DNA from 3 places in the Caldimonas taiwanensis NBRC 104434 genome. Region 1 is predicted to be linked to each of the others. Evidence: riboswitches for the same ligand, from Rfam matches in the RefSeq annotation. Region 1 holds a riboswitch; each other region holds the start of a gene.
What was found. Region 1 has a riboswitch for cobalamin ahead of CTA01S_RS05180 (TonB-dependent receptor domain-containing protein). Riboswitches for the same ligand answer to the same signal wherever they lie in the genome.

Region 1 (3,250 bases):
GCAAGCCGACGAACACCATGCGGCCGCCGGTGGCATAGGTCCGCGCGACTTCGTAGTCCTTGTCAGCGAGATTGTCCACGCGGGCCAGCACGGTCCAGTCTCGCGCCAGGGTGCGGCTGGCGTGCAGGTTCACCAGCCCGTAGCCGCCCAGGCGCACGGTGTTGCTGGCGTTGTCGAAGCGCTCGCCGACCAGCTTCAGATCGGCGCCGACCGTCCAGCCGCCAAGCATGGTGTCGGCCCCCAGCTGGGCATGGCGTCGAGCCCGCCGGGCGAGGATGCGGTCGGTGTCGGCATTGCGCGGGTTTTGAACATCGACGGACCCCCACAGGTTCACCCCGCCCAGACGATGCTCGCCCGAGAGGGTCACCCCTTCGAGGATCGCCTTGCCGGCGTTTTCATAGCAGCCGAAAGTGCTGGCGCAGGGGCCGGCCGCTCCGAAGTTGATGAGGTCGGTCACTTCGTTGCGGAACACCACCAGGCCGAACTGCGTCGCCCCCTGGGCATAGCGCAGGCCGGCTTCGATGTTGCGCGAGGATTCGGGCTTCAAGTCGGCCACGCCGTATTGGCTGAAGCGTTGATACAGCGTCGGTGCGCGAAAGGCCGTGCCGGCCGACCCTGTCACGCGCCAGCCCGGTGCGAAGGCGTATGCATAGGCCGCTGCTCCCGTGGTCTTGCCGCCGAATTCGCTGTCGTCGTCGTGGCGGACATTGAGCTGCACGGTGTGCGTGCGGTCGGTCCATCCATAACCGAGCGCCAAGGCGTTTTGAGAGCGCGAGGCGTCGATCGCCGGAGGTCCGGAGTTGTCCAGGCGGTCCACCCGACGCTCCAACGCGGCGGTGAAACGATGGGCACCGAATTGCAGCTCATGGTGCCAGAGATAGCCATCCACCTTGGTGTCGGTGAGATAGGGGGAGGGCCGGGTTTCGTACTGGTCGCGTCCGCGGTTGGCACTCAGCCGCATGCGGTAGGTGTCGCTCCAGCGGGCATGCCAGCTCACCCCGAGGGTATGCACTTCATTGAGGGCTCGGTCGTCGGCGGTGCTGGCAAAGCCGTCGTACTGGGTGTTGACATCGCTGAACAACGCGGTGGCTTCCAGCCGGTGGGCCTGATTCAGCGTCCAGCCCAGGCGGCCGGAGGCCGAGGTGCTGCGATATCCGTCACGATCGGCGAATCCAACGCCGGGCCGGGCATCGAAGCCGTCGCTGGTTTCGTGCCCGACGCTCAAGGCGTAGTCCACCGCGCCCGATTTGCCGTGAAAGCCCGCATCGGCCTTGCGGGTGCGGTGGCTGCCAAGCCCCAGGCCGATGCTGGGCGTGAAGGGGCCTGTTCCTTGGCGGGTGAAGATCTGCACCACGCCGGCGATGGCATCCGAGCCGTAGATGGCCGCCGCTGGCCCGCGCAGAATTTCGATGCGGTCGATCTGAGCCACCGGCAGGGCATTCCAGTTGGCTCCGCCGGTGCTTTGCGAGTCCACGCGCACCCCGTCGATGAACACGGCGGTGTGGCGGTTGTCGGCGCCGCGCACGAACACGCTGGTGTTGGCCGTGGGCCCGCCATTGCGAACGAACTCGACGCCGGGCAGCCGCGTCAGCAAGTCGGCGACCGTCGTGGCGCCGCTGCGTTCGATGGTGTCACGCTCGATCACGGACACGTCGGCCACCACATCCTCGAGCTTTTGCTCGACACGGGTGGCCGTGACCACCACCGTGTCGAGCGTCGCAGACGAGGCCAACAACGTTTGCGCGGCGGCCGCGCATGGCAACAAAGCACACCCCAGGGGCAGGGACAACCATCGCGCAGCGCGACGGGCACGAACAGACGAGTTCATCGATGACGGACATTGAGAAGACCGTTTCGGCCCGCTTCCCCGCAGGCCAAAACCCACCGAGCGCGCGAACGCGCCCCCCTGTTGGCCGGTATCCGGGCTGGCAGAACGACTCCGGCCACCTTCCCAGCGCGGCCCGAAAAGGCCAAGCCAGTGGTCCAATGCCGAAGCTGAAGGGCGGTCAGTGGTGAAAGTCCCTTCGTCTGCTTACCGTTGCGGGGGCAGCGCAGGTTGGCTCGTCGGCGAGGCCGACGGTGCTCCCTGCTTCCCGTTTAACTGCCTGGCGGAATCGCCTGGGCGAGCACCAACATCACAAATTGTAATACGCTGCCCCAGCGCGTTTCAGCGGCGTTGCGTGCTCACTCCCCGCAGCATCAACACCACGCCGCACAACACGATGCCGGCGGCCAGCCATTCGGTTCCGGTGATGTGCTCGCCGCCGACAGCCACGCCCAGCACCATCGCGATCACCGGGTTGACGAAGGTATAGCTCGAGGCCAACGCCGCACTCGTGTGTGCCAGCAGGTGCATGTAGGCGTTGAAAGCGATCAGCGAGCCGAACACCACGAGATACAGCCATGCCCCCACGGCCAGTGGCGCGGGCGGCCAGGTGGGCGACTCACCGCTGGCCCAGGCCAGCGCCATCAGCACCATGCCGCCACAGATCATTTCGCTGGCAAAGCCCATCGCGCCTGCAGCCAGCGGTAGGCTGCGCTGGCTGAGCACACTGCCCAGCGACCAGGTCAGGCAAGCAATGGCGATGGCCGCCAGCCCAGCGGGCGAAGCTTGGAAGCCCGCACCCTGGGTGAGCATCAGCACACCGCTCAGGCCCACGGCGATGCCAGCCAGCTCCATGCGGCCGGGCACCACACGCCACAGCAGGTTGAGGGCCGCGATCATCAGCGGCACCACGGCGATGAAGGCCACCACCAGGCCCGAGCCCACCGTTTGCTCGGCATAGGCCGTGCCCCCCATGCCCCCGCCCAGCATCAGGGTGCCCACCACCAAGGCATTGCGCCATTGCTGCAGGTTGGGCCAGGCCGCGCCGCGCCAGCGCATCCAGGCGGCCAGCACCACGCCGGCCAGCACGAAGCGCGTGCCCATCTGAAAAAAGGGCGGGAAGCTGATCAACGCATACTTGATGGCCAGGTAGGTGGAACCCCAGACCAGCCACGTGGCGGCCAGGCACAGCATCACCAGCGGGCTGAGCGCCGGCGGGGAGGGCAGCGAGGTGGCGGCAGAAGTCATGGCGGGCGTCGTTATCGAATGCGGAGCCGCTATGCTAGAAAAGTCAGAGGCGCCATTGAAGACGGATTCAACGAAGATGAGGTCGGATAACCTTGAATCTCAAAGGAAAACTAGGCCTTCTTCTTTGAAGATCGACATGGATCACTACGACACCCGCATTCTTGCCGAACTGCAGGC
Region 2 (3,250 bases), on a different contig from region 1:
GGCCGGCTTGCATCTCGATGCGGTGCGGGCGCGCGCGGAAGTGAGCGCCGCGCTCAACCTCTTGCCGCCCACCAAGGTGCTGTCCTTGGGCGTGATCGACGGCCGCAACGTCTGGAAAACCGACTTGGACGCCACCTTGGATTGGCTGGAGCCGTTGGCCGCACGGCTGGAGGAGCGGCTGTGGTTGGCGCCCTCGTGTTCTTTGCTGCACGTGCCGGTGGACCTGGACCTGGAACGACGCCTACCGCATCCGTTGCGCGACTGGCTCGCGTTCGGTGTGCAAAAACTCGACGAGCTGCGCTGTCTGGCCCAAGCGCTCACCCAGGGCAAAGACAGCGTGGCCCAACGGCTGGAGGAGCAACGACAGGCCGTGCAGTCACGGCGCGACAGCCCCAGCGTGCATCGGCCTGCCGTGCAAGCGGCCTTGGCGGCATGGGACGATGCGCTCGGACGCCGGCGCAGCCCCTACGCCCAGCGCATCGCCGTGCAACAGCAACGCCTGCAACTGCCCGCCTGGCCGACCACCACGATCGGCTCGTTTCCGCAGACGGCAGACATTCGCCTGCAGCGCAAGCGCCTGCGCGATGGCCTGATCGACCCGGCCGCCTACGAACAGGCCATGCGGGAAGAAATCGCCCATTGCATCCGCGTGCAAGAGGAACTGGGGCTGGATGTGCTGGTGCACGGCGAGGCCGAGCGCAGCGACATGGTGGAATATTTCGCCGAGCAACTCGATGGCTTCGCGCTGACCGAGCATGGCTGGGTGCAGTCCTACGGTTCGCGCTGCGTCAAGCCACCGCTGCTGTATGGCGATGTGCAGCGGCCCGCACCGATGACCGTGCGCTGGGCCACCTACGCGCAGTCGCTGAGCACCAAGCCGGTCAAAGGCATGCTCACCGGCCCGGTGACGCTGCTGAACTGGTCCTTCGTGCGTGACGATCAAGCGCGCGAGACGACATGCCGCCAGTTGGCACTGGCCTTGCGCCAGGAGGTGCTCGACCTGGAAGCCGCCGGCGTGGCCATCATCCAAATCGACGAGCCGGCCTTGCGGGAAGGGCTGCCACTGCGCCAAGCCGACCAAGCCGATTACTTGCGCTGGGCCTGCGCCTGCTTTCGCATGGCGGCCAACGGGGTGGGCGACGCCACGCAGATCCATACCCACATGTGCTACAGCGAGTTCAACGACATCATCGAGCACATCGCTGAGCTCGACGCCGACGTCATCACGATCGAGACGGCCCGCTCGGCCATGGAGTTGCTCGACGCCTTCGAACGCCACCATTACCCCAATGGCGTGGGGCCGGGGGTGTATGACATCCACAGCCCCAACCTCCCATCCGTGCAGCAGATGATCGATTTGCTGCGCCGTGCCGCGCAGCACTTGTCACCGCAGCAGCTGTGGGTCAATCCGGATTGCGGGCTGAAGACGCGGCAGTGGGACGAAGTCGTACCCGCGTTGCGCCACATGGTGCAAGCCGCCCGTTGGCTGCGGGAGCACACCGCCGAGGCCACTTGAGGTAAAGTGTTTTCTGCTTCGCGGTGTCTTGCCCCAAGGCAAGAATGAAAAGGGAACGACAGAAGGGTCGCGCAAGCGACCTGTGCTGTGGCTGCCCCCGCAACTGTGATCGGCGAGTTCGCGGTCCATCGAGTCACTGGCCTTGCGCTGGGAAGACCGACCCGAACCATGACCCGAGAGCCAGGAGACCTGCCGCGAAGTCATGTGTCAGTGAGCAGGGCGGGGTGTCCCTGGTCTGGGCGCGCACCACTGTCCCACGGATCGCTGGTGGCCTCGAGCGGGCTGCCATGGCGCGACCGGGGGGCGGCGGCATCCCGGTTCGACGACCCTCGTCCTTGCATGCAGGAGTCGTTCGTCCATGCCCGTCGCTTCTTCGTCCGCCGTTCCCGCCGCCGTCGTACTGCCCACGCTGCGCACCGTCGATATGGTCTGGCCCGACCAGTCCAATCACCATGGCACCTTGTTTGGTGGCGCCGCCGTGGCCATGCTGGACCGTCTGGCCTACATCGTGGGCACCCGCGCCCTGGCCGCCCCGGCCGTCACCGCGAGCATCACCGAGCTGGCCTTTGCCCATCCTGCCCCGGCCGGGCAGTTGGTCGAAGCCCATGCACGGGTGACCGACGTGGGCGAGCGCTCGGCCTGGATCGAAGCCGAGTTGATCAGCGAAGACCTGCTCAGCGGACAGCGCACCCACTGTGTCAGCGGCCGCTTCGTGATGGTGCGCCCCGCATCATCGCCACCGGCCGCGGCCCGTACGCCGGCCCATGAGACCCGCGCCGACATGCCAGCCCAGGCCTGCACGGTGGCCGACATCGTCTTTCCCGGACATGTGAATCACCGCGGCATCTTGCATGGCGGCCCGGCCATGGCCTGGATGAGCAAGGCCGGCTTCGTGGCCGCCACGCGCCACAGCCGCCGCAGCGTGGTCATGGCCGGATGTGAGCGCGTGGACTTCGATGCGCCCGCGCACGTGGGCGACATCGTCGAAGCCCACGCCTGGGTGCAACGCACCGGCCGACGCTCCATCCAGGTGCAAGCGCAATTGTGGGTCGAATCGGCCCCCAGCGGGCAGCCGCAACGCTGCGCCACGGCAACGATGACTTATGTGGCCCTCGACCCTTGAGTTGCAGCGCTTGCAGCCGGCACATGCCCACGCCCTGCAAGTGCTGATGCTGTCGCTGTCGCGCGCCGACCGGCATGCGCGGTTTGGCCATGCGCTGGACGACGCGGCCCTGTGCGCTTGGGTGGAGGCACTGGACTGGCAGACCCAACGCGCCTGGGGTCTGTGGGCCGCGCCCGACGTGGGGCTGGTGGCGGCCTTGCACCTGTTCGACATGGGCCAGGCACGCAGCCACGAGTTGGCCGTGGTGGTGCATCCGCGGCTGCGCCGTCGCGGGCTGGCCCGCTTGCTGCTGCAAGCGGCCTTGGCCCAGGCGCCGGAAGTCAGCCGCTTGTGGTGCGCGCATGCCCACCCCTTCATTCGCGCCGAATGCGCCCATCATGGGTGGTCGCTGCGCCACGCCGGCCCGCAAGGCGGCTTCGAGATCGGCCTGCGGCCTGATTCGACCGCACAGGTGCCGCCGCTGGCAGGCCCGGTAAAATGCAGGGTTTGACTTCGCACGGCCCCAGACACCATGAGCCTCCGCTGCGGCATCGTGGGGCTGCCCAATGTGGGCAAGTCCACACTCTTCAATGCCTTGACCAAGGCCGGCATCGCTGCCGAAAACTATCCCT
Region 3 (3,250 bases), on a different contig from region 1:
CATCGACCCACACCAGGTCGGCGCGCTCCAGCGCTTCGGCCATGGCCTGCCGTTGCGCCGGCTCGCGGGCCGGGTCGTCCCGCAAGGGATGGTCCAGGTGCAGCACCTGCCAGCCGCGCTCGGCCGCAACACGCTCGACCTGCGCGGTGCGAGACGCCGGCGTCACCTCCATCGTCACCCACAGCAAGGTACGCGCCTGCACCGCGCTGCCAAGCCCGAGCCCACAGACCCATCCCAGCGCGACCACGTGCAGCCAACGGTGCCAGACGCTCATCGGGACGCTGACGCGTCCGGGGCGGACGCGACTTCAGGGACATAGACGATGCTGCCATCGCGCAGCCGATAAGCCACGCCGGCGCGTACCCCCTGGCCTTCGCCGGTCGAGCCGCTGCCGCGATAGCGCACCTCTCGGCCCGGCTCTCGCACCACGAGGTCCGGCGCTGCGTCGCCCTCGGCCATGGCCTCATGCTGCCGAGCCATGCTCACGGCAATCAGCAAGGCCACCACCAAGACCAAGAACACGTCCACCAGGTTGATGGCCGACGACATCGGATCGTCGTCCTCGTCGAAGACCTCGAAATGGCGCAGGCTCATGCCCCCTCCTGCGCGCGCGCCCGCTTCACCGCCAGCAGCTCGGCCAGCAGCCAGCGCCGGCGCACCGAATGCAGCACCAAGCCCAAAGAGGCGGCCGTCAACGCCAACACCACGCCCGCAAATGCTCCACTGAACACCGACAAGGCCGCACGTCCATCCCCATGCGCCACGCTCTGCAAGGCCGGGCCCAAGGGGATCATGGTGGCGATCAGCCCCAGCATGGGCGTGACCCGACTGAGCAGCCGCAAAGGCTCCACACGGGCCAAGGCCTGCAGTTCCAATTCCTCCAGCGTCAAGGCATCGACACCGCGCAGCAAGGCAAAGCCCCGCACGCGGCGCTGCCAAGCCTCCATCGCCACCACCCCGGTCATCCACAAGGCATAGGCCAAGGCACAAGCCAACAACACCAGCACCGGCGTCAGCAACCACTGCACGATGTGCAGGAAACCCAGCTCCAGCATGTGCCCCCCTCAGAACGTCAGCGCCGGAAAGCGCGGGCGCACCGTGACCGTCTTGCGCCCCTGCGGCGTGATGAGCTGCACACGCAACTGCTTCAAGCCGGGATGATCGGCAAACGCGGTGAACACCACCGCTTGCAGCGCCTCGGGACGGTGGCAGCGAAACTGCACGCGGTACACGATGTTGGGAATGTCGCCCATCGGGTCGCCTTGCGTCAGCTCGGGCATGAGGTCATGGCCCAGAACGCGGCAGTCGGCTTCGGCAGCGGGTTGAATGAACTGGGTCGGGTCCTGCAGTCGGGCCTTGAAGGCCCGCCACACCCGCTCCTGCTCGGCGCCCTGCGGCGGGTAGTCATAGCCAAGAAAGCTCTCCAACGGCACATCGAAACTGGCCGTCAGGTGGTGGCCTTCGATCACCAGACGCACCGTACCATGGCCGTGGCTGTGACTGCCATGCGCCCAGACGGTGGAGGCAAGAACCAAAGACAGCCCCGCGCAAAGACGGGCTCCGGTGCGCGACACCCGACGCGCGCGACGAAACGACTCGAACATGACGGTCGCTGCAAAGAGATCCGCTCTCACCGCCTTCCCCGACGGTGCATGAGCCTCACGGCCCAGCACATTGGCCGGGCCACCCTGTTGGCCGGTATCCGGGCTGGTGGATGCAACCTTCATCGCCTTCCCGGCGATGCGCTAGGCGCATCACCAGTGGCTTGCCAGATGAAAGCTGGAGCGTGCCAGCAAGGACACGGTCTCCGTCCACTTACCGTTGCGGGGGCAGCGCTGGTTAGGTGCGACCGGCATGGGACGGCACCCCCCAGCTTCCCGTTGAACTGCAGCGCATGAACTGCACTGCGAGCACCAACCGTCGTATCCTATCAGCCCGGACCGGGTCGATCGATGACCATCCATGCCGCGCGCGAGCGTTCGCGCAACAAAGACTGCAGGTGCTGGACCAGGCCTTCGATGCGCCGGCTCAGCTCCATGCGCCGCGGCAAGCCTGGCAGCGCGGCTTCCCACTGACGGCGCTCTTCTTGCGCGATGGCCAAGGCCGTTTGCTGCACGATCACGGCAGCGCGCAAGCGCATCACCTCGGCCTCCAAACATTGGATCCGCCACGACTGCTCCCGCAGTTGCGCACTGCAGCGGGTTTGAACCTGCCCATACAAGGCCACCAAGGCGCGATGCTCTTGCGCCAGCGTTCCCACGTCGACCATGGCTGACTCTCCCATTCATGAGGCCGCGGACACCCTCGGCGTCCAAGAGGCCATCGCAGAACCCCAGATCACTTGCGAACGATTCTCATTTGTGTTTATACTGCGCGTCAAGTCATCGCCCTGCCCTCAGCAGGGCCCCGACGCCGGTCATCGTGGGGCGATCCGGGGCTGCAAGCCCTTGATCGTTTTGGCCAGCCAAAGGCGGGTGCACACCCGTCTGGTAGCCAGGCTTCTTTTTGATCAGGCTTCTTTTTGATCCCCTCATCGTGGGCCGGCGCCACTGGCCTCGGTCATGACTGGGACATGGGCTCGCTTTGCATGGGGGCCAGCGCCGGGTGCTGGCTCGGACGGCGCGGCCAGGCCGTCCACGCCTTGGGCGCTGCAGTGCGGCCATCGAGGCCGGTTGCGGTTCGGTGTGCAGCGTCTAAACTCCTCGTCCCACCTCTTGCACCCCACACCCGATGCAACTTGCCACCTGGAATGTCAACTCCCTGGCCGTGCGCCTGCCCCAGGTGCTGGACTGGCTGCGTCAGCAGCAGCCCGACGTGTTGGTGCTGCAGGAAACCAAGCTGACCGATGACAAGTTTCCGCACGCCGAATTTGCACAGGCCGGCTACTGCGCGCAGTGTTTCGGCCAAAAGACCTACAACGGCGTGGCCTTGCTGAGCAAAACGCCCGCCCAAGACGTGGTGCGCAACATCCCTGGCTTTGCCGACGAGCAGGCCCGCGTCATCGCCGGCACGGTGGGCGAGCTGCGCGTGATCGGGGCCTATGTCCCCAACGGACAGGCCCCGGGCACCGACAAGTTCGACTACAAAATGCAGTGGATGCGCGCCTTGCGCGACTGGGTGCGCGAGGAATTGAGCCGCCACCCGCGGCTGGTGCTGATGGGCGACTACAACATCGCCCCCGAAGACCGCGATGTGTACGACCCGGTCGCCTGGGCCGGACAGATCCATTGCACGCCCGAAGAACGCGAGC

Region 2: linked by a shared signal. The riboswitch ahead of CTA01S_RS09050 (acyl-CoA thioesterase) and the one ahead of CTA01S_RS05180 (TonB-dependent receptor domain-containing protein) in region 1 are both predicted to bind cobalamin.
Region 3: linked by a shared signal. The riboswitch ahead of CTA01S_RS16465 (ZrgA family zinc uptake protein) and the one ahead of CTA01S_RS05180 (TonB-dependent receptor domain-containing protein) in region 1 are both predicted to bind cobalamin.

The regions. Positions count from the first base shown of each region.
Region 1 is NZ_BCWK01000004.1:141,076-144,325, reverse strand. It holds gene CTA01S_RS05180 (TonB-dependent receptor domain-containing protein) at 1-1,828, opposite strand, end outside; cobalamin riboswitch at 1,895-2,149, opposite strand; gene CTA01S_RS05175 (EamA family transporter) at 2,168-3,073, opposite strand; gene CTA01S_RS05170 (Lrp/AsnC family transcriptional regulator) at 3,210-3,250, shown strand, end outside.
Region 2 is NZ_BCWK01000008.1:131,459-134,708, forward strand. It holds gene metE (5-methyltetrahydropteroyltriglutamate--homocysteine S-methyltransferase) at 1-1,516, shown strand, start outside; cobalamin riboswitch at 1,521-1,727, shown strand; gene CTA01S_RS09050 (acyl-CoA thioesterase) at 1,875-2,639, shown strand; gene CTA01S_RS09055 (GNAT family N-acetyltransferase) at 2,620-3,129, shown strand; gene ychF (redox-regulated ATPase YchF) at 3,151-3,250, shown strand, end outside.
Region 3 is NZ_BCWK01000010.1:64,112-67,361, reverse strand. It holds gene cobN (cobaltochelatase subunit CobN) at 1-274, opposite strand, end outside; gene CTA01S_RS10265 (DUF2149 domain-containing protein) at 271-594, opposite strand; gene CTA01S_RS10260 (hypothetical protein) at 591-1,055, opposite strand; gene CTA01S_RS16465 (ZrgA family zinc uptake protein) at 1,065-1,604, opposite strand; cobalamin riboswitch at 1,677-1,933, opposite strand; gene CTA01S_RS10255 (hypothetical protein) at 1,931-2,269, opposite strand; gene CTA01S_RS10245 (exodeoxyribonuclease III) at 2,731-3,250, shown strand, end outside.